DNA from 3 places in the Streptosporangium sp. LJ11 genome. Region 2 is predicted to be linked to each of the others. Evidence: riboswitches for the same ligand, from Rfam matches in the RefSeq annotation. Region 2 holds a riboswitch; each other region holds the start of a gene.

Region 1 (10,444 bases), on a different contig from region 2:
CGGCCGCGCGGAATTCACGGTGTGCGCGCTCGCCCCCGCCGAACGCCTTGATCACCGAGATGCCCTGGACGAACTCGACGACGGAGCTCGCGATCCGTTCCATGGCGGCGTCGAACGCCTTCTGCTCGCGCAGCCGGGCCGGGGTCATCATCAGCGGGACCAGCGCCACCGCCAGCGCCACCGGGATCAGCGTGATCAGCGTGAGCCGCCAGTCGACGGTGAGCAGGTAGACCAGTGACACCAGCGGCACCACGAACGCGGAGACGAGCTCGCCGGGGGCGTGGGCGATGAGCGGATGCATGGCACTCACGTCCCGCCCCACCACCTTCGCCAGCTCGCCGGTCCGGCGCCGGGAGAGCCAGCCGATCGGTACGCGCCCCAGCCGCATGGCCAGTCGCCGGCGGAACGACAGTTGCACGTGGTCGTCGAGGACGTGCCCGATGCCGGATGACGCGGCCGTGAACAGCAGCCGGACGAAGAAGCCGATCGCACCCGCGATCACGACGAGCCGGACATGACCGTGATCGATCGGGCCTGGCGACAACAGGGCACGGCCCAGCTCGACGACCGCCAGCAGCGGCGCCAGACCCGCGACAGCGCCGATGACCTGCAGGATGACGACGGCGGCGAAACCCCGGCGGTAAGGGCGCAGCAGCCTCGCCAGGCTCTGCCCGGCCGCGGGATCGGCCTCCGGTGGTGGTGCGGACCGCTCCCTCGCCTCGGCGACGGCGGTGGCGTTCATCGCTCTCCCCTCCTCGTCGGTCTCGTCGTGACCGAGCACGTGACCGAGCACGTGACCGAGCACGTGACCGGGCCGGCGGTGGCCGGCCGGGTCGTCCGCGCCGGCCTCACCCGGCCAGGGCGCGGCGCAGGGCCGCGGCGAGCTCGGCGATCTGCCGTTGCGACACCTCGGCGGACAGGATCGCGTGCGACCCGTGGAAGGTGCCGGGCCACTGGTGCAGCTCGACCGACACGCCCGCCTTCAGCAGGCGCAGCGCGTAGTCGATGTCCTCGTCGCGGTTCGGACAGAGCTCCGCGGTGGCGATGTAGGCGGGTGGCAGGCCGGACAGATCGGTGGCCCGCGCCGGGGTGGCGTAGGGCGAGGCGGGCGCGGAGCCCAGATAGTGCCGCCAGGCCGCGGTGACCGTGTCGCGGTTCATCCAGGGCGTGTCGGTGAAGTGCCGCGCCGACCACGTCTCCTGCCGGTCGTCGAGCCCCGGCTGGTTGAGCAGCTGGAAGCGGATCCGCGGCCCTCGCTGGTCACGCGCCCGCAACGCCACCCCGGCCGCGAGCCCCGCGCCGGCGCTGTGACCCCCGACCGCGATCAGCTCCGGGTCGATGCCGAGCTCGGCCGCGTGCTCGGCCGCCCAGGTCAGCACGGCGTAGGTGTCGTCCAGGGCGGCGGGGAACGGATGCTCGGGGGCGAGGCGGTAGCCCACCGAGATCACCACCACGCCGGAGGCGTCCGCGAGCCGGGTGGCCCACGGGTGCTCGGTGTCCACGTCACCCATGACGAATCCACCGCCGTGCATCCAGATGACGGCGCCCCGCGCCCGGTGCGGGCGATAGATCCGCACCGTCACCTCCGGGTCGGCGGGCACCGTACGGTCCTCGATCTCCATGTCCGCGACGGCGGGTGCCGGTATCGCGGTGGCCAGCTCGGCGAAGTTCTTGCGTTCGGTGACCGGGTCGGTCAGGTCTGCCTTCGGGATGAGCGGGATGAATGCTTCCAGTTCGGGATCCATGACCACGATGCTCGCAGTCGGTGCCCCGGACATCATCCGCCACTCGTCGGGCATTCCATCCCCGGCGCGCGACGATCGCCGCATATCCTTCGGGCATGGAGGCATTGGCCGCACGGCTGTCGCGGTTGGACTCGGAGGCCGGGGGCGCGCTCCGCGTCGTGATGTTCTACGACACGCTGATGCGCCGACGGGTCGACCTTCCGGCGCTCGCGCGGGCCTCGGCGGGCCTGGCCGAGTGCGTGGCCGGGGTGCGGCTGCACGGCACCGGGCGGGCGATCCGCATGTCGCCCGACGGCGGTGAGGCGTCCGCCACGGCGCCACCCTCGTCCACCACGATGCCGATCCTCCTCGACGGGGAGGAGATCGGCACGGTGTGGCTGGAACGCCCGGGCCCGCCCGGCCCGCTCGACGAGCTGCTGCTGGACCGGCTCGCCATCGCCGCCACGGCGGTCGTCGAGAGGTACGGCCCTGCTCGCACCACCATGGCCGATCCCGCGCTCGTCGAACTGGTGATCAGTTCCGGCAGCGACGAGGCGGCCAGGGCCCGGGCCCTGCGACTGCTGGGCTTCGCCGCCGACCTGCCGATCCGCGTCATCGCCGTACGGTCGCGGCGTCCGCTCGACCAGGTCGGCGGCCTGATCTGCCCGGCCCGCCCGGTGAAGGCGGCACCGGTCGCCGACGTGGGCGTCATCCTGGCCACCACCCTGGACCCGGCCCGCTTCCCGGCAGGCGTACAGGCGGGCATCGGCGCCGCGGAGAGCCCCGACCGCTCCTGGCGGGAGGCCCGCACCGCCCTCCGCTTCACCACCCCGCGCCGGCCGGTCGTCCACCACGACGACCTGGGCGTGCTGGCGCTGCTCGCGCAGGTCCCCCAGGACACCGCGCGAGACAACGCCGACGTGGCCGCGATCGCCCGGATGGCCGGCACCCCGGAGGACCTGGACACCCTGGACGCCTACTGCGCCACCGGCTCCCTGCGCCGGGCCGCGGACCTTCTCCACCTGCACCACAGCAGCGTCTCCCGCCGCCTCGAACAGATCGGGAAGACCCTGGGCGTCGAGCTCACCGAGCCCACCGGGCTGATACGGGCCAGGCTCGCCCTCACCGTGTGGCGGCTCCTCGACGACTGAGGAGGAGCCGCCTCGCCGTCCCGGGCACCGCCGGCGGTGGCCCGCCGTGCGCGGGGCGCGCCGGGTGGGGCCGCGCCGTGCCGGATCGGTCCGCCGGAGGCCACGCCGCCTCCGGCCCGGCGCGTCAGGCGGGGTAGCGGCGGGGGGTGAACACCACCCGGCCGCCGTCACCCCGCTCGGCCACCCGCGTGGTGGACGAGCCCACCAGCAGCAGGCAGCGCATGTCGATCGCGTCGGGGTCCAGGTCGCCGAGAGTGGTGACGGTCATGCTCTCCCGGGGCCCGCCGACGTCGCGGCCGACGACCACGGGGGTCTCCGGCGCCCGGTGCTCCAGCAGCAGGTCCCGCGCGGCGGCCACCTGCCAGGTACGGCTCTTCGACGCCGGGTTGTATATCGCCAGGACGAGGTCGGCCTTCGCGGCGGCGCTGATCCGTTCGGCGACCACCTCCCAGGGCTTGAGCAGGTCCGACAGCGACAGCACGCAGTAGTCGTGGCCGAGGGGCGCACCGGCCCTGCTCGCCACCGCGTGCGCCGCGGTCAGGCCGGGCAGCACCCGTACCGGCACGTCCGCGAACCTCGGTTCGCACGCCACCTCCAGCACCGCGCTGGCCATCGCGAACACCCCGGGGTCGCCCGAGGACACCACGGCCACCCTCGATCCGGCCGCGGCCAGCTCCAGCGCGTGCGCGGCCCGTTCGGCCTCGACCCGGTTGTCGGTGGGGTGGCGGCGCTGGCGCGGGTTGGGCGGGACGCGGTCCAGGTAGGGGCCGTACCCGACGAGCTCGTCGACCCCGGCCAGCGCCTCCTGCGCCTCCGGCGTCAGCCACGGCCGCCCGGCGGGGCCGAGCCCCACCACGACCACCTCGCCGCGCGCCCTCACCTCGCCCGCGCTCCCGGTTCCGGTGGCGGGCGCGGGGCTCGCCGCGTTGACGGGGCTCGGGATCAGCGCCAGCGAGAAGTACGGGACGCTGCCCGGGTCGACCTCGGCGAGGGGGGCGAGGCGCTGCTGCCCGGTGGTGGCGCGCTCGACGTACCAGGCCTCGTCGAGACGCCCGGCCTGGGCCAGCGCGTCGCGGACCTTGGTGAAGGTACGGCCGAGCTTCAGCACGGCCGCCGAGTCGGTGGCCGCCAGGCGCTCGGCGAGCACCTCGGCCGGGAGCGTTCCCGGCAGCACGGTCAGGACCTCGTCCCGCTCGACCAGCGGGCGCCCCAGGACCGCCGAGGCGCCGCTCACGGACGTCACGCCCGGCACGACCTCGGTGACGTAGCGGTGCGACAGGCGCTTGTGCATGTGCATGTACGAGCCGTAGAAGAGCGGGTCGCCCTCGCACAGCACCACCACGTCGCGCCCGGCGTCCAGATGGGCCGCCAGCCGTACCGCGCAGGCGGCGTAGAAGTCGTCGATCGCCCCCTGGTAGCCGCCGGGGTGGTCGGTGGTCTCGGTGGTGAGCGGGTAGATGAGCGCCTCCTCGACCTGTCCCTCCCGCAGGTAGGGGGCGGCCACCGAGCGGGCGATGCTCCGGCCGTGGCGGGCGCTGTGGAAGGCGATCACATCCGCCTCGCCGATCAGGCGGGCGGCCTTGACGGTCACCAGTTCGGGGTCGCCGGGTCCGAGCCCCACGCCCCACAGCCGTCCGGTCACGCGTCCGGTCACGTCGTCGCTCACTCTTCCTCGCTCGCCATCGCGTTGACCGCGGCGGCGGTCATCGCGCTTCCGCCCCGCCGCCCGTCCACGACCAGGTACTCCAGGTTCGCCGGGTGCTCGGCGAGGGCCTGCTTGGACTCGGCGGCACCGATGAAACCGACCGGGACGCCGAGTACGGCGGCCGGGCGGCCCGCGCCCTCCTCGACCATCTCCAGCAGCCGGAACAGCGCGGTCGGCGCGTTGCCGATCGCGACCACCGAGCCCTGGAGCCTGTCGCGCCACAGCTCCAGCGCGGCGGCGCTGCGGGTGGTGCCCAGTTCCGCGGCGAGTTCCGGCACCCGGGGGTCGCCGAGGGTGCAGATCACCTCGTTGCCCGCGGGCAGGCGCCGCCGGGTCACCCCGGAGGCGACCATCATGGCGTCGCAGAGCACCGGCGCGCCCGCGCGCAGCGCCTCGCGCGCCGAGGCCACCACGCCGGGTGACCAGCGCAGGTCGCTCACCAGGTCGACCATCCCGCAGGCGTGGATCATGCGGACCGCGACCCGGGCGACGTCGGCGGGCAGGCCGGACAGGTCGGCTTCCGCGCGGATGGTGGCGAAGGAGCGGCGGTAGATCTCCGCGCCGTCGCGGACGTAGTCGATCACAGTTCCCCTCTGGCGGCCGCCAGCGCGGCCGCGGTCTCCTCGATGCCGGAGCAGGTCAGATCGGTGCCGTCCAGCTCCAGGCGGTAGCCGTCACCGGTGGCGACCACATCCGCGACCCGCCCCCTCGGACGGCCGCAGCGCCTGCCGCAGCCCGCCCAGTGCACGGGGAGCGTATCGGTGCCCGGCCCGTTCCCGGACGGCGGGGCCACGGACGGCCCGCTCCCGAACCGCTCCCTTCCGGGCGGCACGGCCGGGGGTGGTGCGACCGCGGGCGGCGGGACGGCGGGCGGCGAGGTCGTGCCGACGGCTACGGCGGTGGCTGTGCCGACGGCTACGGCGGTGGCTGTGCTGACGGCTATGGCGGCGGCCGCGTCGGCCTGGACGTCGGCCAGGGACTTGGCGCAGCCGGGGCGGCCGGTGCAGGCCGTCACGCCGATCCACGGCGAGGCGGGGTCGACGACCAGCCCGGCGGCCTCCAGACGGGCGGCCGTGCCCGCGACCTCGGCGCGGTCCAGGCCGGGCAGGACCACGCCACGCCATGGCGTGAGCCGGATCTCCCCGCCCGAGGCGGCGTCCGCGAGCAGCAGTGCCAGCGCGGAGGTCAGCCGCCCCAGCGGGATCGCCACCCCGAGCGCGACCCGCGCGTCCCCGTCTCCGGTGCCGCTCGCGGGATCCGTCCCTCCTCCGGCGCCGGTTCCGCTCCTCGTCCCGTCCGTGCTCCCGAGGACCCCGACCGGCCCGAGGGTCACGACCCGCGGTCTCACCGGGTCGAAGGGTGTCGTGCCGGGAACCCCGAGGGCGGTTCGCACGCGGGCGGCGATCAGGGAGGGACCGCCGGGGAGTTCGGCGATCCGCCAGGCGGTGACGTCCCGGGTGGCCAGCTCGTCGAGGAACGCCTCGGCGGCGGCGAGCAGGGCGGTCACGGCTCCGGCCGGCGGGACGCGCAGGCCGGTGTCGGTCCCGGCGAGGATCAGCGCGGCCTCGTCCGGCCCCGTGAGCAGGATCCCGGCGTCCGCGCCCAGACCGGCCACGTCCCCCCGGCCGTCGTCGAGGGCGAACATGAACCGCCCCGGCAGGGCGGCGAGGGCGGGGCGGGCGCACAACCGCCGGTCCAGCTCGCCGATCAGCGGTGTGACGTCGGCGATGCCGCCGCCGCGCGGATAGTGCGGACGATCCGAGATACCCGTGCTGTCTGGAGTGTCCGCACCGCTCGATCTGTTCGGCCCGCTCGGCCCGGCCGGCCCGCTCGGCTCGGTGGGTCCGTCCAGTCCGGTCAGCGGGGAGGCGAGGATGTTGCGGATCCGCTCGTGCGTCGCCGAGGGCAGCAGGCCCGCCCTCGCCATCCGCGTGGCGAACCCGTCCCCCGTACCGCTGTCCGGATCCTCCGGGCCGAGGCCGCGCACCTGGACGTTCGCGCGGGAGGTCAGCTCGATGACGCCGCCGCCGTACGCCGCGGCGGCCTCGGCGAGTTCGCGCAGCTGGAAGGGGGTGAGACGGCCTCCGGGCACGCGGACGCGGGCCAGGCCGCCGTCCGCGGCGGCATGGACCTGAAGCGCACCGGGACATGCGTCGAGTCGCGATCGTCCGGAAAAGTCGGCAATGGACACTCGAAGGATGCTAACGCCAGTTTCTTGCAACGAACCGGACTGCCGTAGTGTCATCGGTGGCGACGGCAAAGGGAGGAAGCCGGTGTGAATCCGGCGCGGTCCCGCCACTGTAACCGGGGAGCGAACCCCACCCGGGCCACTGTCCGACGACGGGCGGGAAGGCCGGGGTGAGCACCGATCCGGGAGCCAGGAGACTCCAGCCGTCGCGGCCGACGACGACCCGGGGCGAGGACCCCGAGGGAGGAAGCTCCGTGCGCTCTTCGCCGTTCCCCCGCGACACCGTGGCATCGCCGTTCCCCCGCCACACCGCGCGCTTCTCACGGTTCCCCCGCCACATCGTGGCGCCGTTCCCCCGCCACGCCGTGGCGCCCCTGGGCCGTACCGCCCTTCCTCTCCCGGAGTGTGGCGCGTGATCCTCCTGCTCTCGACCTCCGACACCGACCTGCTGAGCGCTCGCGCGAGCGGCGCCGGCTACCGGCTCGGCAACCCCGCCCGGCTCGCCGCCGCAGACCTCCCGCCGTTGCTGGAGGGCGCCGACCTGGTCGTGGTACGCCTGCTGGGCGGGCGCCGCGCCTGGGAGGAGGGGCTGGACGCCCTGCTCGCCGGCCCCCGGCCCGTCGTCGTGCTCGGTGGCGAGCAGGCGCCCGACGCCGAGCTGATGGAGCTGTCCACGGTGCCCGGTGGGGTCTGCGCCGAGGCGCACGCCTACCTCGCCCACGGCGGCCCGGCCAACCTGACCGAGCTGCACCGTTTCCTGTCCGACACGCTGCTGCTCACCGGCCACGGGTTCGCCGCGCCCGAGCCCACCCCCACCTGGGGGACGCTGGAGCGCGAGGCGCGCGACCAGGACGGTCCCGTCGTCGGAGTGCTCTACTACCGGGCCCACCACGTGGCCGGCAACACGGCCTTCGTCGAGGCGCTCTGCTCGGCGATCGAGGACGCGGGCGCGCGGGCGCTGCCGGTGTACTGCGCCTCCCTGCGCACCGCCGAGCCCGGCCTGGTGGAGGTCCTGCGCGCGGTGGACGCCCTGGTGGTGACCGTGCTCGCCGCGGGCGGGACCCGCCCGGCGACCGCGTCGGCGGGCGGGGACGACGAGGCCTGGGACGTCGGCGCGCTCGCCGAGCTGGACGTGCCGATCCTGCAGGGCCTGTGCCTGACGAGCAGCCGGGCCTCCTGGGAGGAGAACGACGACGGCCTGTCCCCGCTGGACGCCGCCACCCAGGTCGCGATCCCCGAGTTCGACGGGCGGATCATCACGGTGCCGTTCTCCTTCAAGGAGATCGACGAGGACGGGCTCACCGTCTACGTGGCCGACCCCGAGCGGGCCTCGCGGGTGGCGGGCATCGCGGTGCGCCACGCCGCGCTGCGGCACATCCCGCCCGCCGAGCGGCGGCTGGTGCTGATGCTGTCGGCCTACCCCACCAAGCACGCCCGCATCGGCAACGCCGTCGGCCTGGACACCCCGGCCAGCCTGGTGCGGCTGCTGGCCGCGCTCGCGCGGCGCGGTTACGACATCGGCGCCGAGGACGAGCTGCCCGGGGTGACCGGGCAGGACGGCGACGCGCTCATCCACGCGCTGATCGCCGCGGGCGGGCAGGACCAGGACTGGCTCACCGAGGAGCAGCTCGCCGGAAACCCGGTGCGCATCGCGGCGAGCCGGTACGCCGAGTGGTACGCCACCCTCCCGGCGGACCTGCGCGCCCGGATGGAGGAACACTGGGGCCCGGCGCCCGGCGAGCTGTTCGTGGACAGGTCGCGCGACCCGGAGGGCGAGATCGTGCTGGCCGCGCTGCGCTCCGGCAACGTGGTGGTCATGGTGCAGCCGCCGCGCGGCTTCGGCGAGAACCCCATCGCGATCTACCACGACCCCGACCTGCCGCCCAGCCACCACTACCTGGCCGCCTACCGCTGGCTGGCCGACGGCTTCGGCGCGCACGCCGTGGTCCACGTGGGCAAGCACGGCAACCTGGAGTGGCTGCCCGGCAAGTCGGCGGGCCTGTCGGCCTCCTGCGGCCCGGACGCCGCGCTCGGCGACCTGCCGCTCATCTACCCGTTCCTCGTCAACGACCCCGGCGAGGGCACCCAGGCCAAGCGCCGCGCGCACGCCACCCTGGTCGACCACCTCGTCCCGCCGATGGCCCGCGCCGACAGCTACGGGGACATGGCCAGGCTGGAGCAGCTCCTCGACGAGCACGCCTCCATCGCGGCGATGGACCCGGCCAAGCTGCCCGCGATCCGCGCCCAGATCTGGACGCTGATCCAGGCCGCCAGGCTCGACCACGACCTCGGCGTCGCCGACCGCCCGCACGACGCCGAGTTCGACGACTTCCTGCTGCACATCGACGGCTGGCTGTGCGAGGTCAAGGACGTCCAGATCCGCGACGGCCTGCACGTGCTCGGGGCCGCCCCCGAGGGGCGGCCGCGCGTCGACCTGGTGCTGGCCATGCTCCGCGCCCGGCAGATGTGGGCGGGCGGCGAGGCGCTCGTCGGGCTGCGCGAGGCCCTCGGCCTGGCCGAGGACGGCAGCGCCGGACGGATCGGCGTCGACGAGGCCGAGACCCTGGCCCGCGCCCTGGTCGAGGCCATGGAGCACCGCGGCTGGGACCCGTCGGCGGCGGGGGAGGTGACCGCCGAGGTCCTGGGCCGGGCGGACGCCCCGGCAGGAGGCGCCGGTTCGACCGGCACGCACGACGCGACCGGCCGGAGCGGCGCGCCCGGCGCCGGGGGAGCGGCCGTCGCGCGCGGAGCGGATCCCGGGACGGTGGAGAGGATCCTGCGGTTCGCCGCCGTCGAGGTCGTGCCCCGGCTGGCGCGTACCACCGACGAGATCGACGCGATCCTGCACGCCCTCGACGGCGGTTACGTCCCGGCCGGGCCGAGCGGGTCGCCGCTGCGCGGGCTGATCAACGTGCTCCCCACCGGCCGCAACTTCTACTCGGTCGATCCCAAGGCGGTGCCGAGCAGGCTGGCGTGGGAGACCGGCCAGGCGATGGCCGAATCCCTGCTGGAGCGCTACCGCGCCGACACCGGTGACTGGCCGCGCTCGGTCGGGCTGTCGGTCTGGGGGACGAGTGCCATGCGCACCGCCGGGGACGACGTCGCCGAGGTGCTGGCGCTGCTCGGCGTGCGGCCGGTCTGGGACGAGGCCTCGCGCCGCGTCACCGGCCTGGAGCCGATCCCGGCCACCGAGCTGGGCCGCCCGCGCGTGGACGTCACCATCAGGATCAGCGGCTTCTTCCGCGACGCCTTCCCGCACGTCGTGGCGATGCTGGACGACGCCGTACGGCTGGCGGCCGGGCTGGAGGAGCCCGAGGAGCTCAACTACGTGCGGGCGCACGTGCTCGCCGACCAGGCCGAGCACGGCGACGAGCGCAGGGCCACCATGCGGATCTTCGGCTCCCGGCCGGGGGCCTACGGGGCCGGGCTGCTGCCGCTGATCGACAGCCGCAACTGGCGCGACGACGCCGACCTGGCCGAGGTGTACGCGGTCTGGGGCGGCTTCGCCTACGGCCGGGGCGTCGACGGCGTTCCCGCCAGGCGGGACATGGAGACGGCCTACCGCAGGATCGCCGTGGCGGCCAAGAACGTCGACACCCGCGAGCACGACATCGCCGACTCCGACGACTACTTCCAGTACCACGGAGGCATGATCGCCACCGTCCGGGCGCTCACC
Region 2 (10,444 bases):
ACCTGCTGGACGCCGTGGAGGACCGGGCGGACGACGCCGCCCGGGGGGCGTTCAACCCGCTGACCGCCACCGGCACCTCCGTACGGGAGGCACGGCGGCTGTGCGACGACGCCGCGCACGGCCTGGAGCTGGCGCTGCTGGAGCTGGAACTGGCCGACCGGCATCTGGTGGACGTGCTGCTGGGCACCGAGGTGCGGCGGGCGGTGGACCGGACGTTCCGCCACGCCTCCGGCCCGGATCACGGTCCCGCCGGCGAGGCGTGCGCGCGGCCGCGCGGGGAGCACGACCGCGAGACGCCGCCCCACCCCGGGGAGTCGGGGCACTCCTACGAGCGGCCCGGATTCGTCCGCAAGTCCGCCGCCGGGGTGGGGACCCTGCTGACCTGCGGACTCTGGCGGCCCCGGTGGAGCTCCCGCAGGCGGAACGCCTGGGACGACCGCTGCTACCTGACACGCTGCGACGGCTGCGGCTGTGACGGGTGTGACGGCTGCTGCGACTGCTGCAAGTGCTGCACCAAGTGCGACGGGTGCTGCTGCGACTGCGGCGCCTGACGCTCCGGGGCGCGGCCCGCCGGGCGTCGCGGACCGCTCCCGAACACGCCTCACGAACCGGACGGGCGGGCCCGTCGCCTCAGACCGGATCCCGCCGGTCGCCGTCCCGATCGCGAGAACCGTCCTCACGGGAGTCGCCCCCCAGGCCCCGCGACATCAGGCCCGCGCCCATCAGCCCGGTGAGCGTCCCGGGAACGGTCGCGGACGGGGGCGGGATCTCGACCCGGAAGCGGGGCAGCGCCTCGGGGTACCTCTCTCGGATGAAGGTCACCATGTGCTCGCGCATGTCGCACTTGAGGTCCCAGGCACTGGCGGAGTCGGCGGCGCTCATCAGGGCGCGCAGCTCCAGCAGCCCGTTGGGAAGGGTGTCGGTGACCTGGAGGGTCCAGTCCTTCTGGTCCCAGAGCGGGTGCTCGCGCAGGGCCCGGTAGAGCTCGGCGCGCAACTCCTCCACCGGCACCGACCAGTCGACCCGGAACATCACGTGGCCGATCACCCGGCTGCTGTGCCGGGTCCAGTTCTCGAACGGGTTGGCCGTGAAGTAGGAGACCGGCAGGACGAGCCGCCGCTCGTCCCACAGCCGCAGCACCACGTAGGTCAGGCTGAGCTCCTCTATTCGGCCCCACTCCCCCTTCACCACGACGACGTCGTCCAGCCGGAGCGCGTCGCTGAAGGCCAGCTGGAGCCCGGCGAGCATGTTGCCCAGGGTCGACTGGGCGGCGATACCGACGACGACACCGGCGATCCCGGCCGAGGCCAGCAGCCCGGCCCCGAGCGCCCGCACCTGCGGGAAGGTGAAGAGCATCGCGCCCAGCGCGACCACGATGATCACCGCCGAGGCGACCCTGCGGACCAGGGTGATCTGGGTGCGGATGCGGCGGGCCCGGCGGTTGGCCTCGCCCTCGACGGTGATCAGGCGTTCCAGCACCACGTCGGTGACCGCGTAGGCGGCCTGGATGACCAGCCAGGTGGCGCATCCGATCATCGCCAGGCCGAGACCCTGATAGACCAGCCGGCCGACCACGGTCGCCGTCATCTGGGGCTCGTAGGCGGTGTAGGCCGTCACCACGGCGGCCGTGGCGAACCCCGGCCAGGTACAGCGGCGCATGAGCGGACCGGCGAGAACCCATTTCTCACCGATCAGCCGCGAGCGCAACACCCGTCGTACCACCTCCACCGCCACGACGGCGGCCGCCACGGAGACAATCATCATGATCCAGCCGGACACTTGAGGCGTCCTCCTCGACGTCTGTCATCCTCGTCGTGCTCTTCCCTGGATCACCAGCTAATCAGAAGGATTCGTCGAATGTGACATTCCCTTCGACGGCTATCTGGTAGGCCGAAACCCGCCGTTCGAAGAAGTTGGCCAGCTCCTGCACGTCCTGCAACTCCATGAACGCGAACGGGTTGGCCGTGCCGTAGCGGGCGGGCATCCTCAGCCTGACCAGGCGCTGGTCGGCCACGTACTCCAGGTACCGGCGCATCTGGTCCACGCTCATCCCGAGCAGGCCGTCGCCGCACAGGTCGGCCGCGAAGGCCAGCTCGGCCGCCACCGCCTCCTCGATCATCTGGGTGACCTGCTCGGCGAGCTTGTCGTCGAACAGGTCCGGCTCCTCGGCCCGTACGGTCTCCACGACGCCGAAGGCGAACTCCATGTGCATGGACTCGTCGCGGAACACCCAGTTCGTCCCGGTGGCCAGGCCGCTGAGCAGGCCCCTGGAGCGGAACCAGTAGACGTAGGCGAAGGCCCCGTAGAAGAACAGCCCCTCGATGCACGCCGCGAAGCAGATCAGGTTGAGCAGGAACGCCCGCCGGTCCTCCCGCGTCTCCAGCCGGGTCAGCCCGCCGAGCGAGTCGATCCAGCGGAAGCAGAACTCCGCCTTGTCCCGGATCGAGGGGATGTGCTCGACCGCGGCGAAGGCCTTGACCCGCTCGTCCGGATCGGGCAGGTAGGTGTCCAGCAGGGTCAGGTAGAACTGGACGTGCACCGCCTCCTCGAACAGCTGCCTGCTGAGATAGAGGCGCGCCTCGGGGGCGTTGAGGTGCTGGTAGAGGTTGAGGACGAGGTTGTTGGCCACGATCGAGTCGCCGGTGGCGAAGAACGCCACGAGGCGGTTGATCAGGTGGCGCTCCTCGGGCGTCATCCTCGCCAGGTCGGCCAGGTCGGAGGTGAGGTCCACCTCCTCGACGGTCCAGGTGTTGCGGATCGCGGCCCGGTAGCGCTCGTAGAACTCGGGGTAGCGCATCGGCCGCAGGGTGAGATCCATGCCGGGGTCGAGCAACATCGGGTGAATGCCTTTCTGAGGGCTTTCGGGGAGCCGGGGCGGCTACTGGCAGGCGTCGCAGTACTCGGGGTTCTCCAGGGAGCAGGCGACGGCTTCGGGGTCGGGCGCCGCCCGCTCCACCGGCGCCGCCACGGTGGCCTGCGCGATCCTGGTGGCCGGGCGCGAGCGCAGGTAGTAGGTGGTCTTGAGGCCCGACTTCCACGCGTAGGCGTACATCGAGGAGAGCTTGCCGATGGTCGGCGTGGCCATGAAGAGGTTCAGCGACTGCGACTGGTCGATGTACGGGGTGCGCGCGGCGGCCAGGTCGATCAGCGCCTTCTGCGGCAGCTCCCAGGCCGTCCGGTAGAGCGCCTTCAGGTCGGCGGGGATCTCCGGGATGTCCTGGACGGAGCCGTCGGCGCGCTTGATCGCGTCGCGGATCAGCGGGGTCCACAGGCCGCGGGCCTGGAGGTCGCGGACGAGATAGCGGTTGACCTGGAGGAACTCCCCCGAGAGGGTCTCGCGCTTGAAGACGTTGGAGACCTGCGGCTCGATGCACTCGTAGCAGCCCGCGATGGAGGCGATCGTGGCCGTCGGCGCGATCGCGATCATCAGCGAGTTGCGCAGGCCGGTCCCGGCGATCCGCTCCCTGAGCTCGGCCCACTCCGCGGACCCCGCCGCCTCGTAGTGGTCGGGGTGGAGCACCCCGGCGGCGGCCCTGGTCTCCTCGTACGACGGGTGACGGCCCCGCTCCACGGCCAGGTCGGAGGAGGTCCGGTAGGCGGCGAGCGCGATCTCCTCGGAGATCCTGGTGGACAGCTCCAGGGCGCGCGGCGAGTCGAACGGCAGCCGCAGCGTGAACAGCACGTCGGCCAGGCCCATCACGCCGAGCCCGATCGGGCGCCACTTCCGGTTGGCCGCCTCCGCCTCGGGGGTCGGGTAGAAGCCCAGGTCGATGGTGCGGTCGAGGAACCGCACGGCGGTACGGACGGTCGCGCGCAGCCGCGCCCAGTCGACGGCCTCCCCGGCGTCCGCCGACAGGTGGGCGGCGAGGTTGATCGAGCCGAGGTTGCAGACGGCGGTCTCCGCGTCGCCGGTGACCTCGAGGATCTCGGTGCAGAGGTTCGACAGGTGGATGACGTTCTGGGGCCTGGCCGTCTGGTTGGAGGTCCGGTTGGCGGCGTCCTTGAAGGTCATCCAGCCGTTGCCGGTCTGGGCGAGCGTGCGCATCATCCGCCCGTACAGGGTGCGGGCGGGGATCTGCCGGGTGAAGCGGCCCTCGGCCTCGGCGGCCCGGTAGGCGTCGTCGAACGCGGCGCCGTACAGGTCGGTGAGGTGCGGGACCTCCTTGGGATCGAACAGCGACCAGACGCCGTCGGCCTCGACCCGGCGCATGAACTCGTCGGGGATCCAGTTGGCCAGGTTCAGGTTGTGCGTGCGGCGGGCCTCCTCGCCGGTGTTGTCGCGCAGTTCCAGGAACTCCTCGACGTCGGCGTGCCAGGGCTCCAAGTAGACGCAGGCCGCGCCCTTGCGCCGGCCGCCCTGGTTGACCGCGGCCACGCTGGAGTCGAGCGTGCGCAGCCAGGGCACGATGCCGTTGGAGTGACCGTTGGTGCCGCGGATCAGCGAGCCCCGCGAGCGGACCCTGGTCCAGGCGATCCCGATGCCCCCCGCGTACTTCGACAGCCGCGCGACCTGCCCGTAGCGCTCGTAGATGGACTCCAGCTCGTCGCGGGGCGAGTCGAGCAGGAAGCACGAGGAGAGCTGGGGCCTGCGGGAGCCGGAGTTGAACAGCGTGGGCGAGCTGGGCAGGTAGGACAGGGTGGCCATGAGCGCGTACAGCTCGGCGGCCTCCTCGACGGTCTCGGACAGGCCGCAGGCCACCCGGAGGAAGAAGTGCTGCGGGCGCTCCAGGACCTTGCGGGTCCTCGGGTGGCGCAGCAGGTAGCGGTCGTAGACGGTACGCAGCCCGAAGTACTCGAACCTGGCGTCGGCCTCCGGATCGGCCAGCGCGTCCAGGACCCCGGCGTGGGCGGCCACGAACTCCGCGAGCCCGTCCTGGATCAACCCCGCCTCGTGGGTCGCGGCGATGGACTCGGAGAAGTCGCGGACGCCGTGCTCGGCGGCCTCGTCGGCGATCAGCTCGGCCAGCATCGCGGCGGCGACCCTGGAGTTCTCGGGATCGGTGATCACCCGGGCGGCCGCCTCGTCGATGGCCAGCCTGCGGTCGTCCGACGCGGTCCCCGCCGCGGTCTCCGCCAATGCCTGTGTCACGTAGTGCCCCTCGCTCGATCGGACTTCCCCGTACGGCTCCGCCGGATGGGCACGCGTCCGCGAGCGATCCCGGGCACGCCGGATCGCCTCGTTCCGCGGACCCTCCCACGAGGCCCTGGACGTTCACGTCACCGGCAGGTCTTCGGACTCACGGGCGCACCGCACACACCTACCGGCCGTCGCTTCCCAGGCATGGTTCACCCAGTGCTCGATAACGGCTTTCGTTCCCGTTCACCGCTGCGGGGCAGTCCCGGAATCTCACCGGGTTCCCTCTTGCCTCGCCCCTCGCGGGGCGAACCAGCAACGAGCAGGATCCTACATCTAGGGGCGCCGGACGCAACTACCCCAACAGGTTGTGTCGGAGGACTTCAACAGTCCGAGCTCGTGAAGCACGCCGCGAGTGCGGCCCGTCTCGGTGGAGAGCCACTGGCGGAACTCGTCGCCGCTGAGGTAGACCCGGCTCCAGCCGTGGGACGCGCACAGGGCACGCCAGCGCGGCGCGGCGTCGATCCTGTCACACAGGGCGATCGCGGCGTCCCGGTCCCCCGGGCTCATGCCCTTGGGACCCAGCAGGCCGCACCAGTCGCTGTACTCCAGGCGGACGTCGACCTCCATGAGCGTCGGCGCGTCGATCCCGTCGATCCGGCCGCCGGAGGAGACCACCAGGGGCCGCAGGCGGCCCGCGGCGATCTCGGGCCGCAGGGCGCGCGCCGATCCCAGCAGGGCCGCCACCCGGCCGACGTGGAGCGCCTCGGCGGCGTCCTCGGGGGCGAGGTATCCGGCGTACTCCAGCAGCCGGATGTCCACCCCCAGGCACTTGCCGATCATGCCGTAGAGCACGTGGTCGGAGCCGCCCTCCGACCGTCCGCCGACCGTCAGCCCCGCCGGGTCGTGCCGCAGCCGCGCGACGAAGTCCTCGAAGGTGCGCAGGCGGGAGCCGGAGGAGACCACCAGGACCGCCCAGTCGCCGACCAGGCGGGCGATGGGAGTGGCGGCGTTCACCACGGCCGTGGTGTTGGCGATCTCCGCGGCGGCCACCATCGGCATCGCGGTGACGAGCAGCCTGCCCTCGCGCGCGAAGGGTCCGCGGAAGGCGCCGAACGCGTCGCGCGGGGCGGAGCCCAGGGCTCCCGCCCGCTCGACGGCCATGGCGGTGCGCGCCAGTCCCGACTGGACCAGGACGGTCGCCAGCCTGCCCGCGATCCTGTCCCAGCCGTGGCCGTCGGCGGTCGGCTCGAGAAGGAACAGGCGCTTCACCGCCGGATCGGCGCCGCCGTCCGCACCGCACCCCGCGGCGACCACGGCCCCCGCCGCCAGTGCGAAAAACCCCCTACGGCGCATAAGCGCCCCTTCCCCCAAGAACCCCCTATACCATAGGTTACTTTCCCCTCACTTTCTGTGATGAAGTGGGGTATGCCGGAACTTCCGGTGATCCACGTTCGGGCACGGATCACCGGAAAACACTGGAAATCCGGATATCGAAGACGACCGTCTCGCGAGGGCTCAGGAAAACGCACCCCCGCCCCCGGCAGGCCGGGGACGGGGGTGCGAAGGCAGAGAGGTAGAAGAGAGGTGGAGAGGGTCTCACTCCACCGTGACGCTCTTGGCCAGGTTCCTGGGCTTGTCGACGTCCCTGCCCAGCGCCACGGCGGCGTGGTAGGCGAAGAGCTGGAGCGGGATCGACAGCAGGATCGGGTCCAGCTCGGTCTCGTTCTTGGGCACCACGACGCAGTCGTCGGCCAGCTTGGGGTCGGCCGTGCGGTGGCCCACCATGAGCACCCGGCCGCCCCGGGCGCGGATCTCGCCCAGCGTGGTGAGGTTCTTGTCCAGCAGTTCGTCGTCGGGGACGATCGCCACCGTCGGCATGTCCGGGCCGATCAGCGCCAGCGGCCCGTGCTTGAGCTCGCTGGCCGGGTACGCCTCGGCGTGCACGTACGAGATCTCCTTGAGCTTCTGCGCGCCCTCGCGGGCCACCGGGTAACCCCTGACCCGGCCCACGAACATCATGCTCGGCGACTCGGCGTACTTGCCCGCCAGCTCCTCGATCTGCGGCTCCAGCGCCAGGATCTCCTTGATCTGGTCCGGCAGCCTCCGCAGGCCGTCGCAGATCCTGCGGCCGTCGGCGGGAGACAGGTCACGCACCCGGCCCAGGTGCAGCGCGAGCAGCGCGAAGGCCACGGCGGTCGAGGTGAACGCCTTGGTGCTCGCCACCGAGACCTCGGGACCCGCATGCAGGTAGACGCCGCCGTCGCACTCGCGGGCGATCGCGCTGCCCACGGTGTTGACGATGCCGAGCACCCGGCCGCCCTTGCGCTTGAGCTCCTGCACGGCGGCGAGGGTGTCGTAGGTCTCCCCCGACTGGCTGATCGCCACGTACAGGGTATCGGCCTCCACCACCGGGCTGCGGTAGCGGAACTCGCTGGCCGGCTCCGCGTCGGCCGGGATGCGCGCCAGCTCCTCGATGAGCTGCGCGCCGATCTGGCCCGAGTAGTACGCGGAACCGCAGCCGATGATCTTCACCCGGCGGAACGAGCGGGTCTCCCGCGCGTCCATGTTGAGACCGCCCAGGTGGGCGATGTGGAAGCGGTCGTCCAGCCGCCCGCGCAGCGTCCTGGCCACCGTGTCGGGCTGCTCGGAGATCTCCTTGAGCAGGTAGTGCTCGTAGCCGCCGGTGTCGTAGTGCCCGGCCTCCCAGTCGACGGTCAGCGTCTCCTTGGCCGTCTCCCGCGCGTCGCTGGCGAAGGTGTTGAACCCGTCGGCCCGCAGCACGGCGATCTCGCCGTCCTCCAGGTGCACCACCTGGCGGGTGTAGCGGACCAGCGCGGCGACGTCGGACGCGGCGAACATCTCCTTCTCGCCGATGCCCAGCACGATGGGGCTGCCGTTGCGCGCCACGACCACCTCGCCGGGACGCTCGGAGTCGATCACCGCGATCCCGTACGTGCCGACGACCCGCTTGAGCGCGGTCCGCACGGCCTCCTCCAGCGAGTCGGCCTCCTTGACCGTGCGGGCGATCAGGTGCGACAGCACCTCGGTGTCGGTCTCCGACAGGAAGATCGCCCCGTCGGCCTCCAGCTTGGCGCGCAGTTCGTCGGCGTTCTCGATGATGCCGTTGTGCACGACGCCGATGCGCTCGTCGGTGGACAGGTGCGGGTGGGCGTTGACGTCGCTGGGCGCGCCGTGGGTGGCCCAGCGGGTGTGGCCGATGCCCAGGCCGCCCTTGAACCGCGCGGGCACGACCGCGGCCAGGTCGGCCACCCGGCCCTTGACCTTGCGCATCTTGAGGCCCTTGTTGGAGACCACCACCCCGGCCGAGTCGTAGCCCCGGTACTCAAGACGCTGCAGGCCCTCCAGCAGGATGGGTGCCGCGTCCTTGGGCCCTACATAGGCCACGATTCCGCACATGTAACCGCTCCTTGTCCATAAACGATCGGGGTGCCGTCGTCCGCTACCCGTAGACGATCCGGCGAAGCTGCCGCAGGGAGAGTTCGGGTGCCGCGACACGGCGTACCGCCAGCTCGGCGGCGACCCTGGGGAAGATCTTCTCGTTGACCAGCCCCCTGGCCTTGAGCTCCGCGTGGCGCCGCCGGACGAACTCGTCGACGGGCTCGGAGAAGTAGGCCAGCACATCCGCGACGACCCGCGCCGCCTCGCCCGGACCGAGCGCGCTCGTCCGGGTCAGGTGGGTGATCAGATCCTCGTGTGGATTCCGTGCCGTGGACACAGAGCAGGACCATACGCATCCGGGAGAGAACACACCAAGTTTCCTGCCCGATTCCGGGCAGAGAATCTCTTCAACATCTCAACCCCGCCGCAATGCGCGACAGTCGGTAATCTCTGATAACTCTAGGTAGTTACCAGAGGGGGAGGAACCGCTATGCGCCGCCTGCCGGGGACCACCGTCGTCGCCGCTCTCACCGTCCTGGCCTCGGTCGCCCTGGCCTCGGTCGTCCCGGCGCAGGCAGCACGTCCCGGGGACCGGCCCACCCGGCTTCAGACGCACCCGGCCCCCGCCGGGACCACCGCGCCGCCCGCCACGGCGACGGGAGCGGGGGCACGGTCCGGCAGGCAGGCCGCCTTCACCGAGGCGGCACGGAGGTACGGGGTGCCGGAGAGCGTGCTGCTCGCGGTCTCCTACCTGGAGTCCCGCTGGGAGGGCCACGACGGGCTGCCCAGCGTCTCCGCCGGGTACGGCCCGATGCACCTGATCGACGGCCGGGCCGAACCCGGGCACCCCCACGGCGCCGGGGAGGACCCGCGCGGCGACGAGACCCGGCCGCGCGTGATCGCCCTTCCCCCCATGGCGGCGGACCCGCCGGAGGACACCCTGCGGCGGGCCTCGGAGCTGACCGGCCTGTCCCCCGACCGGCTGCGCGAGGACGCCTCCGCCAACATCATGGGCGGTGCCGCGCTGCTCGCCGACTACCGGCGCCGTACCGGCGGCGAGGGCTCCGGCGACGATCCGGCGAGCTGGTACGACGCCGTCGCCCGCTACCCCGGCGCCCCGGAGGGGGGCGTGGCGGCCGAGGAGGCGGCGCCGTCCTTCGCCGACGAGGTCTACGCGACGATCCGGGCCGGTGCCGCGCGGGTGACCGGCGACGGCGAGCGGGTGATCCTCCCCGCCACGCCGGGCCTGTCCACGCCCCCCGCCCCGCCCGCCCCCGCGGCGTGGCGCCGCGCCCCCGCGCCCACCCCGGCACCCGCCACCGTACGCGCCGTACGCGCCACGGGGTCCGCCGCGAAACCCGCCACCAAGCCCACCACGAGGCCCACCACGAGGCCCACCACGAGGCCCACCACGAGGCCCGCGACGCCCGCCACCAAGCCCACCGCGGTGCCCGCCAGAGTGCCCGCCCCCACCCCGGCGCCCGTCCCCACCCCCGCCACGAAGATCGCCATGATGCTCGCCAAGCGGCCCGCTCCCGCGCCGGGACCCGACTGCCCGAAGAGCGTCTCCTGCGAGTGGCTCCCGGCCGCCTACAAGCGGCTCCCCGGCGGCGGGTACGGCAACCACGACCGCTCCGCCGGCCCCCGGAGGATCGACTACATCGTGATCCACGACGGGGAGACGAGCTACGACGCGATGACCCGCCTGGTCAAGAACCCCGCCTACCTGAGCTGGCACTTCACCATCCGCTCCGCCGACGGCCACATCGCCCAGCACCTGCGGGCCAGGGACATCGGCTGGCACGCGGGAAACTGGTACGTCAACTCCCGATCCATCGGCCTGGAGCACGAGGGCTACCTGGCCAGGGGCGGCGCCTGGTTCACCGAGGCGATGTACCGGGCGTCGGCCAGGCTGGTCCGCCACCTCGCCGCCAAGTACGACGTCCCCCTCGACCGGGCGCACATCCT
Region 3 (10,444 bases), on a different contig from region 2:
CCGATCACCGGAGAGAACCGCCAGCCAGCCGCTGTCCGGCGCGATCACCACCTGACGAACCACCCCCGCATGACCCGTCAGAGCGGCCCGCTCAACACCGTCGGCCTCCCACAGCCGCACACTCCGATCACCGGAGAGAACCGCCAGCCAGCCGCTGTCCGGCGCGATCACCACCTGACGAACCACCCCCGCATGACCCGTCAGGACGGCCCGCTGCCTGCCGCCGGCCTCCCACAGCCGCACCGGACCGGTGGACGCCCAGGTGGCCAGCCACGAACCGTCGGGAGAGATCCGCATGCCCGATCCCGCCCCGGTGTGTCCCGTCAGGACGGCCCGCTCGACGCCGTCGGCTCCCCACAGGCGCACGCTCCCGTCTCCGGAGAGGGTCGCCAGCCACGAACCGTCAGGTGAGACGGCTATTTCGGAGACCTTGCCGATCGGCCTGTCCCGGCCGGAGACCTTCTCGTCCTCCTGGCTCCAGCCGCGCATCCTCAGGACGTCTTTCAGGCGTCGCGGCTTGGTTCTCACCCGGACCCGGCTCCTGAGGACCAGTCGTCTCCTCCCACCGGGACTCCAGAGAGCGACCCGTCCCGTCGCGGAGCGGGACGCCAGCCACGAACCGTCCGGCGCGGCCACCAGCCCGGCGAGCTTTCCCGCCCCGCTTCGCAGGGCGGCTCGCCTGCTCCCGTCGGGATTCCAGAGGCGGCCCTTCCCGCTCGCGGAGAGGGTCGCCAGCCACGACCCGTCGGACGCCGCCACCATCGCGGCAAGCTTTCCCGTCCCGGTGCGCAGGACGGCCCTCTCGGTGCCGCCGATCCCCCATATCTGCACCTTCCTGCTCCCGGAGCGGGTCACCAGCCACGAGCCGTCCGGCGCGACGACGACCTCGTGCACCGGTCTTCCGTGGGTGGCCAGCGTCGTCCGGGTGGTGCCGTCGACCTTCCAGATCTGCGCGCCGCCGTCGCGGGCGTGCACGACGAACCGTGACCCGTCCGGTGTGATCGACACCTCGTCGAGCCGTCTCGTCGCCGAGGTCAGGGTCCGCAGGAGGCAGGTGGCGCCGTCGTCGGGCAGCGGCCAGCGGGCTCTCAGGAAGGTGGTCTTGTTCTCCTGGCTGTAGCGCTCGACCGACGCCCGCATCGGCGGGAACGCGTAGAGGCGGGCCAGCAGGTTCGACGTGGAGACCGCGTCCGACTCGAAGGGGGTCAGCAGGTGGGCGCTGCGGTCGATCAACCGGCGGACCCCGGCGACGGAACGGGAGGTCGACAGGGCCAGGTCCGCCTCCGCCGCGGCCACCCCGAACGCGCGTACCCGGGCGACGAACCACCGCACGTCGTGCAGGAGCGACTCCAGCTCCCGGTATCTCCTCGCCTCGGAGAGGTGGAACAGCAGGTGGTCCCAGAGGTAGGGCACGGTCCGGGGCAGCCTCCACCATTCGGCGTCCGCCGTGAGGTCGTCGTCGGGTATCAGGTTCCTGGCCTCGTCGAGGAGGTCGCGGTTGGCGGCCTCGGCGCGCTCCTTTCCCAGGCCGCCCTCCGAGCGGACGGCGGAACGGACGACGTCGTGGATCGTGATCGACGGCGTCGTTCCCCTCGCGTGACGTCTGCTGACCAGTGAGAGGTCCTGGAGCCTTCCGCAGAGCCGCTCCGCCTGCTTGGACGTGAGTCCCGCGGTGCCCCGCCAGAGAAGCTCGACGACGGTGACCGGTATCTCGGCGTCCTCGGGGAAGACGCCCAGTTCCAGGAAACGGGCGCGGTCGAACGCGCCGAGGGCCTCGAGGCCGTGCTCGACGGTGGCGAGCACGGCGGTCTCCCGCTGGGAGGCGACGGTGACGTCCAGGACGGCGGGTACGGCCCGGCCGAGCCGCTCGGCCGCCCGGCGTGCGGCGACGTCGGCGTTCGTTCCCGCGCCGTGCTCGTCGCGCAGCCGCGCGTTGACGAGGGACAGCAGCAGCGGCCATCTCCCCGTCAGTCCGACCAGGTCGCTGACGACCCCGGGGTTCATCGGCGGCAACCCCCGGCTCAGCACCTGGACGGCCACCCGCGGCGCCATCTCGTCGACGATCATCGCGATCGCCTTCGGGGGCAGCGCCCGGGGCAGCCGGGTCGTCACCAGCACCCGGGACCGCACGGCCGCGGCCAGGAAGGGGCGCAGTTGCCTGAGGCTCCACACGTCGTCGACCACCAGCAGCACGCGGCCCCGCTCCGCCAGGGCCTCGGCCATCCGGTGACCGGCCTGCTCGGGGCTGGAGAACTCCGGCCGGACGCCCAGCACGGCCTCCGTGACGTCGTTGGCGAGCGCCGCGATGTCGGCACCGGCGCGGTCACGGCCCACGGTGACCCATATGACGCCGCCGCCGAACCGTTTACGCACCTCGTCGCTGTGACACGCCTCCACGGCCAGGGAGGTCTTGCCGAACCCGCCCGCCCCGGCGAGGCCGGTGGTCAGCCCGACCGTGCCCGAACCCCTCATCGTCAGGGTGGAGACCACGTCGTCCAGCTCGGTTCTCCTGACCCAGCCCGGCTGCCTGTCCGGCACCAGGAAGAGCCCGCCGCGCGTGCGTGACTCCCTCAGTTTCGGCGTCAGCCATGTCAGCAGGACGACAAGGGAGGCGGTTAATCCGAAAATCGCGATCCATTCGATCCGGTGCTCGACGACCGTGTCCGGAAGATATTCTTCGACCATTCGCACCGGAAGTCCGACCAGGATTCCCAAAACCACCAGAATCGCCGTGGCGACATCGGTGATTCTTTTTGTGCGACGAGTCACCGTCCACCCCTACAGTGCCGACCCCTGCCCCGACGGGCGCCGGGAACCCTGGACGCACGATATCTGTTCCCCATTGCCGCTGAGTTGAATCACCGAGGTTTCGGCAATTAAAGCGCATACGAAAACCGCGTTGCACAGTTTGAGCTGCTATGTCCACGACATCGTGGCCGCCATTCCGGATCCATTCAAGGTAGATCCTTTCGTGTGACAACGCGACCGCCCCCGGTGACCTCTCCTGGAGCGTCCGGGAGAGGGTCCGAAGAAGGTGATGGAACGACGAACCGCCCCCGCGCCCATCGGGCCGGAGACGGCGCGGGACGCCGTCGGGCCGCGGAGGGCGCGGGAGCGGTTCGGTTCTGACGGGCCGGGCCTCGCCGGCCCGATCCGGCCGGACCTGACAGGTCCGGCCGGATCGGGTCTTGAGGTCACGGATCGCGGATCGCGGATCGCGGATCAGCGCTGCAGGTCGACGCAGGAGTAAAAGGCGTTGGCGGTGTCGGCGATGTTCCAGACGGCGAGGATCTTCAGACGGCCGGTCCTGCCACCCAGGTTCACGTTGTGCGAGACCGTGGCGCCGGGCTGCCTGCCGCCGTCGTTGAACACCGCGATCCGGGTGTTGCCGACGTAGTACTCCCACGTGCTGGTGGCGTGGCGGGCGGTCAGCACCCAGTTGAAGGTGACCGAGTTGCCCACGCTGGTGGCCGGCCAGCCCTTGCTCTCGTCGCTGAGCTGGGAGAACCGGGCGATGTTGGCGTGGCAGTTCCGCAGGCCCTTGGGGCCCTCCACGCTCTGGGGCTCGTAGATGATGTCGCCGCAGTTGGAGACCCGGCCCTGGGCGCACATGGCCTGGCGGCTCGGCGGCGACGAGATGTAGCCGTGCGCGTTGGCGGGCGAGGCGATGAACACGGTCGAGGCGACGGCGATGATCGCCATCGCGAGGAAGGTGACCGTTCTGCGCATGTCCTGCTCCTTCGCTGGGGGGTGACTCGAATATAAAAGAAAGTTTCCTAACAGTAAACATTCGAGTCATGAAATATTCGGAAGCCGGTCAGGCGCGACGGCCCCTTCGGCCGGGCCCCGGGAGCGGCGGTTCTCACGGTTGGCCGCCCGGTCGCTCTTTTCGGGGATGACGGCCCTGATGTGGCGTCGGCACAGATGGCCGCGGTTGTCGCGGGAGGAACGGGAGGGAGCAGGCCTTGTCGGCGGCCGCCGCGGCAGGGCGGGTACACGGGCGGCCGGACCTTGATACGAGCCAGGACGGCGCGAAACCGCGCGCTGTCCCCGCTTGCCCCACGGTCAAACGGTCAACGCTTGCCCCACGGTCAAGACGAAGGACAGCGGACGACATCGCCGGCCGACCGGCAGGTGGACCTTGCCGGTCACCCACCCCGAGAAAGGCCGGGCTGCCCACGGGCAGCGGCCCCGCCGATCATCGTCTGCGAAGGAGGTGCGCCCGAGCTCGGCGCAGATCGTGTGGACGGCGTCGACTCGGGCGGCCGGCAGGTGGGTGTGCTCGCGCGGCGGGAAGGTCTCCCCCGGCCGTTTCGTGAACCTGGAACGGATCACCATCGGGACCCGGTGGACGTCTCCCGAAGGGACGCGACCCCTACGGAACTCTCGCGACCATGCCGAAGATGCCGGGTTCCGCGAGGTCGGGGATGGGGTCGAAGTCGTCCTCGGGGCGCCAGCCCTGGACGGGGACGATGCCCGGAGCCAGGAGCTCCAAGCCCTCGAGCCACGCGGCCATGTCCGCGCGGGTGCGGCCGACGACGGCTCCCTGACGGGTGCGGCCGTACAGCTCCTGGCCCTTCTTCGCCAGGTCTCCGGTCAGCTCGCCGGGGTGGCCGTGGGAAATGGCCACGTAGCTGCCGGACACCAGCGGGCGACGGATCTCGGCGATGATGCCGGCCGCCTCCTCGTCGTCGGGGATGAAGTGCAGGACGGCCAGCAATAACACTCCCACCGGCTGGGTGAAGTCCAGGTAGTCGTGGACCGTGGGGTGCCGCAGCAGGGCGGCCGGGTCGCGGATGTCGGCCGGGACGACCACCGTGCCGGGGTTGTCGGCGAGCAGCGCGCGAGCATGGACGAGCACCACGGGATCGTTGTCGACGTAGACCACCCGTGAGCTCGGCGCCGCGCGCTGGGCCACCTGATGAACGTTCTCCTGCGTCGGCAACCCGGCGCCGATGTCGAGGAACTGGCGGACGCCCGCGTCGACGAGGGTGCGCACGGCCCGGCTCAGGAAGGCACGGTTGGCCCTGGCGTTCTCGCGCGCGTTCGGCACGGACTGGAGCACCATATCGGCGGCTTCACGATCCGAGGCGAAGTGGTCCTTGCCGCCCAGCAGGTAGTCGTATATGCGTGCCGCGCTCGGCACGGTCAAGTCCACGCCCGGTATATCCATGGACGAAAGGTTAATGAATCAAGCTCCTTCATCGGCGTTTTTCGCGCAAAGGCTGGACATCGGTCCCCGGCCGCCCGAGCGAGGTCTGCGCGCTCGCCAGGAGTCAGCCGTTCCGGCATGCACGACCTCGGCCGAACGTAGAGGCGCTCGATCAACGATCTTCTGCACCGGCCCGCCTGGCGACGCCGCGACGCAGGACCCCGGCAAGCCACGAGACCGGCCCCTGCCTCCGAGGCTCGATCATGTGGCTGAAGCTCCTCACCCCAGCCACATGATCGAACCTCTGAACCGGCTCTAGACCGCTTCCGCGCGGACACGCAGGGCAGCCTCGACCATGTTCCTGAGGCTGGCCTCCGTCTCCGGGTAGTCGCGGGTCTTCAGGCCGCAGTCGGGGTTGACCCAGAGCAGGGCCGGATCCACCGAGGCCGCGGCCGTACGCAGGGCGGCCTCGATCTCCCCGACCGAGGGCACCCTGGGCGAGTGGATGTCCCACACGCCGGGCCCGATGCCGCGCGCGTAGCCGAAGGCGCGCAGGTCGTCCAGGAGTTCCATCCGGGAGCGGGCCGCCTCGACGCTGGTCACGTCGGCGTCCAGGTCGCCGATCGCGCCGATGATCTCTCCGAACTCCGAATAGCACATGTGGGTGTGGATCTGCGTGCTGTCGGCCACCCCGCTGGTGGCCAGCCGGAACGCGGCGACCGCCCACTCCAGGTATGCCTCGTGGTCGGCCCGCCGCAGCGGCAGCAGCTCCCGCAGCGCGGGCTCGTCGACCTGGATGATCCTGATGCCCGCCGCCTCAAGATCGCGGATCTCGTCGCGCAACGCCAGCGCCACCTGCCTGGCGGTCTCGCCCAGTGGCTGGTCGTCGCGGACGAACGACCAGGCCAGCATGGTCACCGGGCCGGTGAGCATGCCCTTGACCGGCTTCTTCGTCCGCGACTGCGCGTAGGAGGCCCAGCGCACCGTCATCGGCTCGGGACGGGAGACGTCGCCGAACAGGATCGGCGGGCGGACGTAGCGGCTGCCGTACGACTGCACCCAGCCGTGCTCGGTGGCGGCGTAGCCCTCCAGCATCTCGGCGAAGTACTGGACCATGTCGTTACGCTCGGGCTCGCCGTGCACCAGCACGTCCAGGCCGATGTCCTCCTGCAGCGCGATGACGCGGTCGATCTCGGCCTCCATCCTGCGCTCGTACCCGGCCCTGTCGATGTCGCCCGAGCGCATGGCGGCGCGGGCCTGGCGCACCTCGCCGGTCTGTGGGAAGGAGCCGATGGTGGTGGTGGCCAGCGGCGGCAGGCCCAGGTCGGCGTTCTGCACGGCGAGCCGCTCGGCGTGCGGGGCGCGCGGGCTGCCCTCGCCCAGGGCATCCAGCCTGGCTCGCACCCGGGGGTTGAGGAACCGCTCGACGGTCCTCTCCCCCGCGACGACCTCCTCGCCGTTCAGCGCCCGGCCGATCCGTACGACCTCGTCGACCTTCTGCCTGGCGAAGGCCAGCCGCTCGCGCAGCCGCGGGTCCAGCGAGGTCTCGGCGTCCAGGTCGAGCGGGACGTGCAGCAGCGAGCAGGAGGTGCTCACCACCAGCCGGTCGCTCAGGCCGAGCAGCGCGGCGCAGGTCGCCAGCGCCTTCGCGATGTCGGTACGCCAGACGTTGCGGCCGTCGACGACCCCGGCGACGAGGGTCTTGCCGGGCAGCCCACCGGCGGCGGCCAGCGCCTCCAGGTTGCCGGGCGCCGAGACGAAGTCCAGGCCGACGGCCTCGACCCGGCTGCGGGCCAGGATCTCCAGTGCGGGCCCGATCTCGCCGAAGTAGGTGGCCACCAGCAGCCGGGGGCGGCTGCTGAGCTCCCCCAGCCGCGCGTAGGCCCGGCGCAGCGCGGCCAGCTCCTCCTCCGTATGGTCGGCGGCCAGTACCGGCTCGTCCAGCTGCACCTCGGCCACCCCCGCCGCGGCCATCCGCTCCAGCAGCTCGGCGTAGGTCTCCAGCAGGCCGTCCAGCAGCCGCAACGGCGCGAAGCCGGGCTCGGTGGACTTGGCCAGCAGCAGGAACGACAGCGGCCCGACCAGCACCGGCCGGGTCTCGACGCCCAGCCGCCGCGCTTCGGCGTACTCGGCCAGCGGCTTGCTCCAGTCGAGCCGGAACCGGGTCTCGGGGCCCACTTCCGGAACCAGGTAGTGGTAGTTGGTGTCGAACCACTTGGTCATCTCCAGCGGTGCGACCCCCTCGGCGCCGCGGGCCATCGCGAAGTACGGGTCCGCGGCACCGGAAAACCGCTCGGGCACCGCGCCCACCATGACGGTGGTGTCCAGCACGTGGTCATACAAGGAGAAGGTGTTGGACGGCACCGCGTCCAGCCCCGCCTCCGACAGCTTCCGCCACACTCCTTGCCGCAACCCGGCGGCCGTCTCCTGCAAGCCGGCGGCGTCGACCCGCCCGGCCCAGTGATCCTCCGTCGCCCGCTTCACCTCGCGACGGCCCCCGATACGGGGATAACCCAAAACGGTCGTGGTGACCTTGCTCATGGCGTCCTTCCCTCGGCTCATGCCATGCCGACCCACGGCCACACGGAAGGAACACCCAGGAAAAACCCATCCCAGGCCCTCCCACGAGACCACGGATCACCGCACACCGGACGGCGCACGAGCGGCTGGCAGGTCTTCGGACTCGCGGGCATCACACACACTCCTACTGACCGTCGCTTCCCAGATGACACGCACCCAGTGCCGATGACGGCGTTCGTTCCCACTCACCGCTGCGGGGCAGTCCCGGAATCACACCGGGTTCCCTCTTACGACTCCCGACACCAACACGGCACCGGGAGAACCAACCGCGCCACGAGCATAACCCGCCCCCACCCCCACCGGACCGGGACGCCACCCAGCGGATCGATGAGGCAGGGATCACCTTCGATCACCCGGCCGCGCGCTCATCCCCATCAGCGTGAAGTAACCCTCAGCGGACCGTGGCTGTCTAGAACTAACCATTGCGCTACTTTCTGTCAAAGTGACAGAAATCTAATGTCGCCTCCATGAGCGATGACCGATGGGAGCCACCAGCCGTCCTGCTCGCCGTTGACCTGGTGATCCTTACCTTGCGCGAATCGCGCCTGCACGTGCTCCTCGTCGAGCGTGGCATCGAGCCGTGCAAGAGTGCCCAAGCTCTGCCAGGCGGCTTCCTTCAGCATTCGGGAGAGAGCCTCATCGAGGCGGCTCACCGGGAGCTGGCGGAGGAGGCCGACCTGGATGTCGAGACACTCCGCCTTGAGCAACTCGGCGTCTATGACGACCCTGGCCGTGACCCTCGCGGCCGGGTGGTGAGCGTTGCCTATCTGGCCATCGCCCCTCGGCTGCCCGAGCCGATCGCCGGGACCGACGCCGCCCGCGCAGGCTGGCAATCCACCGACCGGGTGCTTTCCGGAGCGTTGAAGCTCGCTTTCGACCACCGGCACATCGTCGCGGACGGCGTCGAGCGCGCCCGCGTCAAGCTTGAGCATTCCGCACTCGCCACAGCCTTCTGCAGGCCGACCTTCACGATCACCGATCTCCAGGACGTGTACGAGGCGGTATGGGGGATGCCACTCGACCCCCGCAACTTCTACCGCAAGGTCCAGAAGACCGAGGGCTTCATCGTCTCTGCCGGTTCGGCACGGAAGGCCGCGACCGGACGACCGGCTCGGCTGTTCAAAGCCGGCCCTCGCGATGTTCTGAACCCCCCGATGATCCGGCCCACCGACTCGCCAAACGGAAAGGAACCAACGCAGTGAGCCTCGTCGTGATCCTCACCGCACTAGACCTGGAATACCAGGCGATCCGAGAGAAGCTGATCAACCCGCGCCTGCACCGACACCCGCAAGGCACCCGCTTTGAGGTGGGCCGACTGGCGGACGGGCGATCCCGGGTGGCCCTCGCCCACGTCGGCAAGGGCAATCACTCCGCGGCGGTGCTCACCGAACGCGCCATCGCCGAATTCCAACCGGCCGCTCTCCTGTTCGTGGGTGTGGCCGGCGCGCTGCATCCGGACATCGCTCTCGGAGATGTGGTGGTGGCCACGCACATTTACGCCTTCCACGGTGGGACCAGCGAGGATGACCGCTTCAGGAGCCGTCCCCGCGTCTGGGAGACCTCGCACGCCGCCGAGCAGATCGCCCAGCACCTGTGCCGCAGCGGTGCCTGGGGCAAGGATCTCGATTCCCGCCCGGATGTGCACTTCGGGCCGATCGCCGCAGGAGAAGTGGTCCTGAACTCCCGGCTCTCCTCACACGCCCGCTGGATTCGCGACAACTACAACGACGCGCGGGCGATCGAGATGGAAGGCGCAGGCGTGGCGCAGGCCGGGCAGCTGAACCGAGCGCTGCCGGTGGTCGTGATCCGGGGCATCAGCGACCGAGCCGACGGCACCAAGGAGACCACGGATCGCGAACGGTGGCAGCAGCGGGCAGTCGCCAACGCGGCCGCGTTCGCCGCAGCTCTCGCCGAAGAACTGTCCACCGAAGAGCCCACGAGAAGGAGCTCCACCATGCCCGACACGACCAGGAACATCGCGAAGGGGAACGCTCGCGTGGGAGTGCAGGCAGGTACCGTACACGGCGGCATAAGGATCTCTCCCGAACCGTCCAGACCGACGGACCTGCCCGAAGCGCTGCTCTCCTTCCGCACCCGGCTCCAGCAGGCACGGGCGGCGGAACGTTTGGACGAGGTGACCTACAAGGCGGCGGAAGCGGAACTCGCCGTGGCCGACCAAGCGCTGAACACGGAGACGCCGGACCGGAAGAACATGCTGACGCTGGCGCTCAAGAAACTACGCGGACTCGTCGGTGATGTGGCCGAGCTGGCGGCGGAGCTGACAGTCATCATCGCCCTTGCCCAGGCCCTGTCATGACAGAACCCGGGCACCACGGCGGCAACGTGGCCGCGGGTTCCGCTCAAGTCGGAGTGCAGGCCGGGACGGTGCACGGCGATGTCGTTTACATGACGACACCACAGGACTCACCGGAGACCAAATTCCGGACGGGTGTCTCCTTCCTGCAGGGGCGCATGCCGAAACAGGCCCGGCAGCTCATCCGCGAGGCAATGACCGACTACACCACCAACGAGGTCTGCTTCTACTGGCTCCTCGCCATGGTGAGCGGCCGGACCCGGCACGAGTTGAACAAAGACGAGACCGTCCAGCTAAGAGACAGGAGCGCCATCCTTCGGCTCTCGGGCGAGGACGCGTGGCGGGACGGCGTACGGATCATCGACCGTCTCCTGGAGTCGGCCGGTAAGGCCGAGGCG

Evidence for each region. Region 2 has a riboswitch for cobalamin ahead of ACTOQ3_RS06380 (ribonucleoside-diphosphate reductase subunit alpha). Riboswitches for the same ligand answer to the same signal wherever they lie in the genome.
Region 1: linked by a shared signal. The riboswitch ahead of cobN (cobaltochelatase subunit CobN) and the one ahead of ACTOQ3_RS06380 (ribonucleoside-diphosphate reductase subunit alpha) in region 2 are both predicted to bind cobalamin.
Region 3: linked by a shared signal. The riboswitch ahead of metE (5-methyltetrahydropteroyltriglutamate--homocysteine S-methyltransferase) and the one ahead of ACTOQ3_RS06380 (ribonucleoside-diphosphate reductase subunit alpha) in region 2 are both predicted to bind cobalamin.

The regions. Positions count from the first base shown of each region.
Region 1 is NZ_JBPXMB010000006.1:141,570-152,013, forward strand. It holds gene ACTOQ3_RS11320 (ABC transporter ATP-binding protein) at 1-742, opposite strand, end outside; gene ACTOQ3_RS11325 (alpha/beta hydrolase) at 849-1,745, opposite strand; gene ACTOQ3_RS11330 (PucR family transcriptional regulator) at 1,841-2,875, shown strand; gene ACTOQ3_RS11335 (precorrin-2 C(20)-methyltransferase) at 3,000-4,517, opposite strand; gene ACTOQ3_RS11340 (precorrin-8X methylmutase) at 4,538-5,164, opposite strand; gene ACTOQ3_RS11345 (precorrin-3B synthase) at 5,161-6,771, opposite strand; cobalamin riboswitch at 6,818-6,990, shown strand; gene cobN (cobaltochelatase subunit CobN) at 7,181-10,444, shown strand, end outside.
Region 2 is NZ_JBPXMB010000003.1:363,961-374,404, reverse strand. It holds gene ACTOQ3_RS06395 (DUF5685 family protein) at 1-551, shown strand, start outside; gene ACTOQ3_RS06390 (mechanosensitive ion channel family protein) at 631-1,749, opposite strand; gene ACTOQ3_RS06385 (ribonucleotide-diphosphate reductase subunit beta) at 1,841-2,836, opposite strand; gene ACTOQ3_RS06380 (ribonucleoside-diphosphate reductase subunit alpha) at 2,879-5,089, opposite strand; cobalamin riboswitch at 5,206-5,406, opposite strand; gene ACTOQ3_RS06375 (tripartite tricarboxylate transporter substrate-binding protein) at 5,411-6,430, opposite strand; gene glmS (glutamine--fructose-6-phosphate transaminase (isomerizing)) at 6,674-8,494, opposite strand; gene ACTOQ3_RS06365 (hypothetical protein) at 8,538-8,813, opposite strand; gene ACTOQ3_RS06360 (N-acetylmuramoyl-L-alanine amidase) at 8,967-10,444, shown strand, end outside.
Region 3 is NZ_JBPXMB010000017.1:127,118-137,561, reverse strand. It holds gene ACTOQ3_RS24955 (NB-ARC domain-containing protein) at 1-2,685, opposite strand, end outside; gene ACTOQ3_RS24950 (lytic polysaccharide monooxygenase auxiliary activity family 9 protein) at 3,223-3,729, opposite strand; gene ACTOQ3_RS24945 (SAM-dependent methyltransferase) at 4,376-5,173, opposite strand; gene metE (5-methyltetrahydropteroyltriglutamate--homocysteine S-methyltransferase) at 5,468-7,693, opposite strand; cobalamin riboswitch at 7,804-8,014, opposite strand; gene ACTOQ3_RS24935 (NUDIX hydrolase) at 8,200-8,934, shown strand; gene ACTOQ3_RS24930 (5'-methylthioadenosine/S-adenosylhomocysteine nucleosidase family protein) at 8,931-10,049, shown strand; gene ACTOQ3_RS24925 (hypothetical protein) at 10,118-10,444, shown strand, end outside.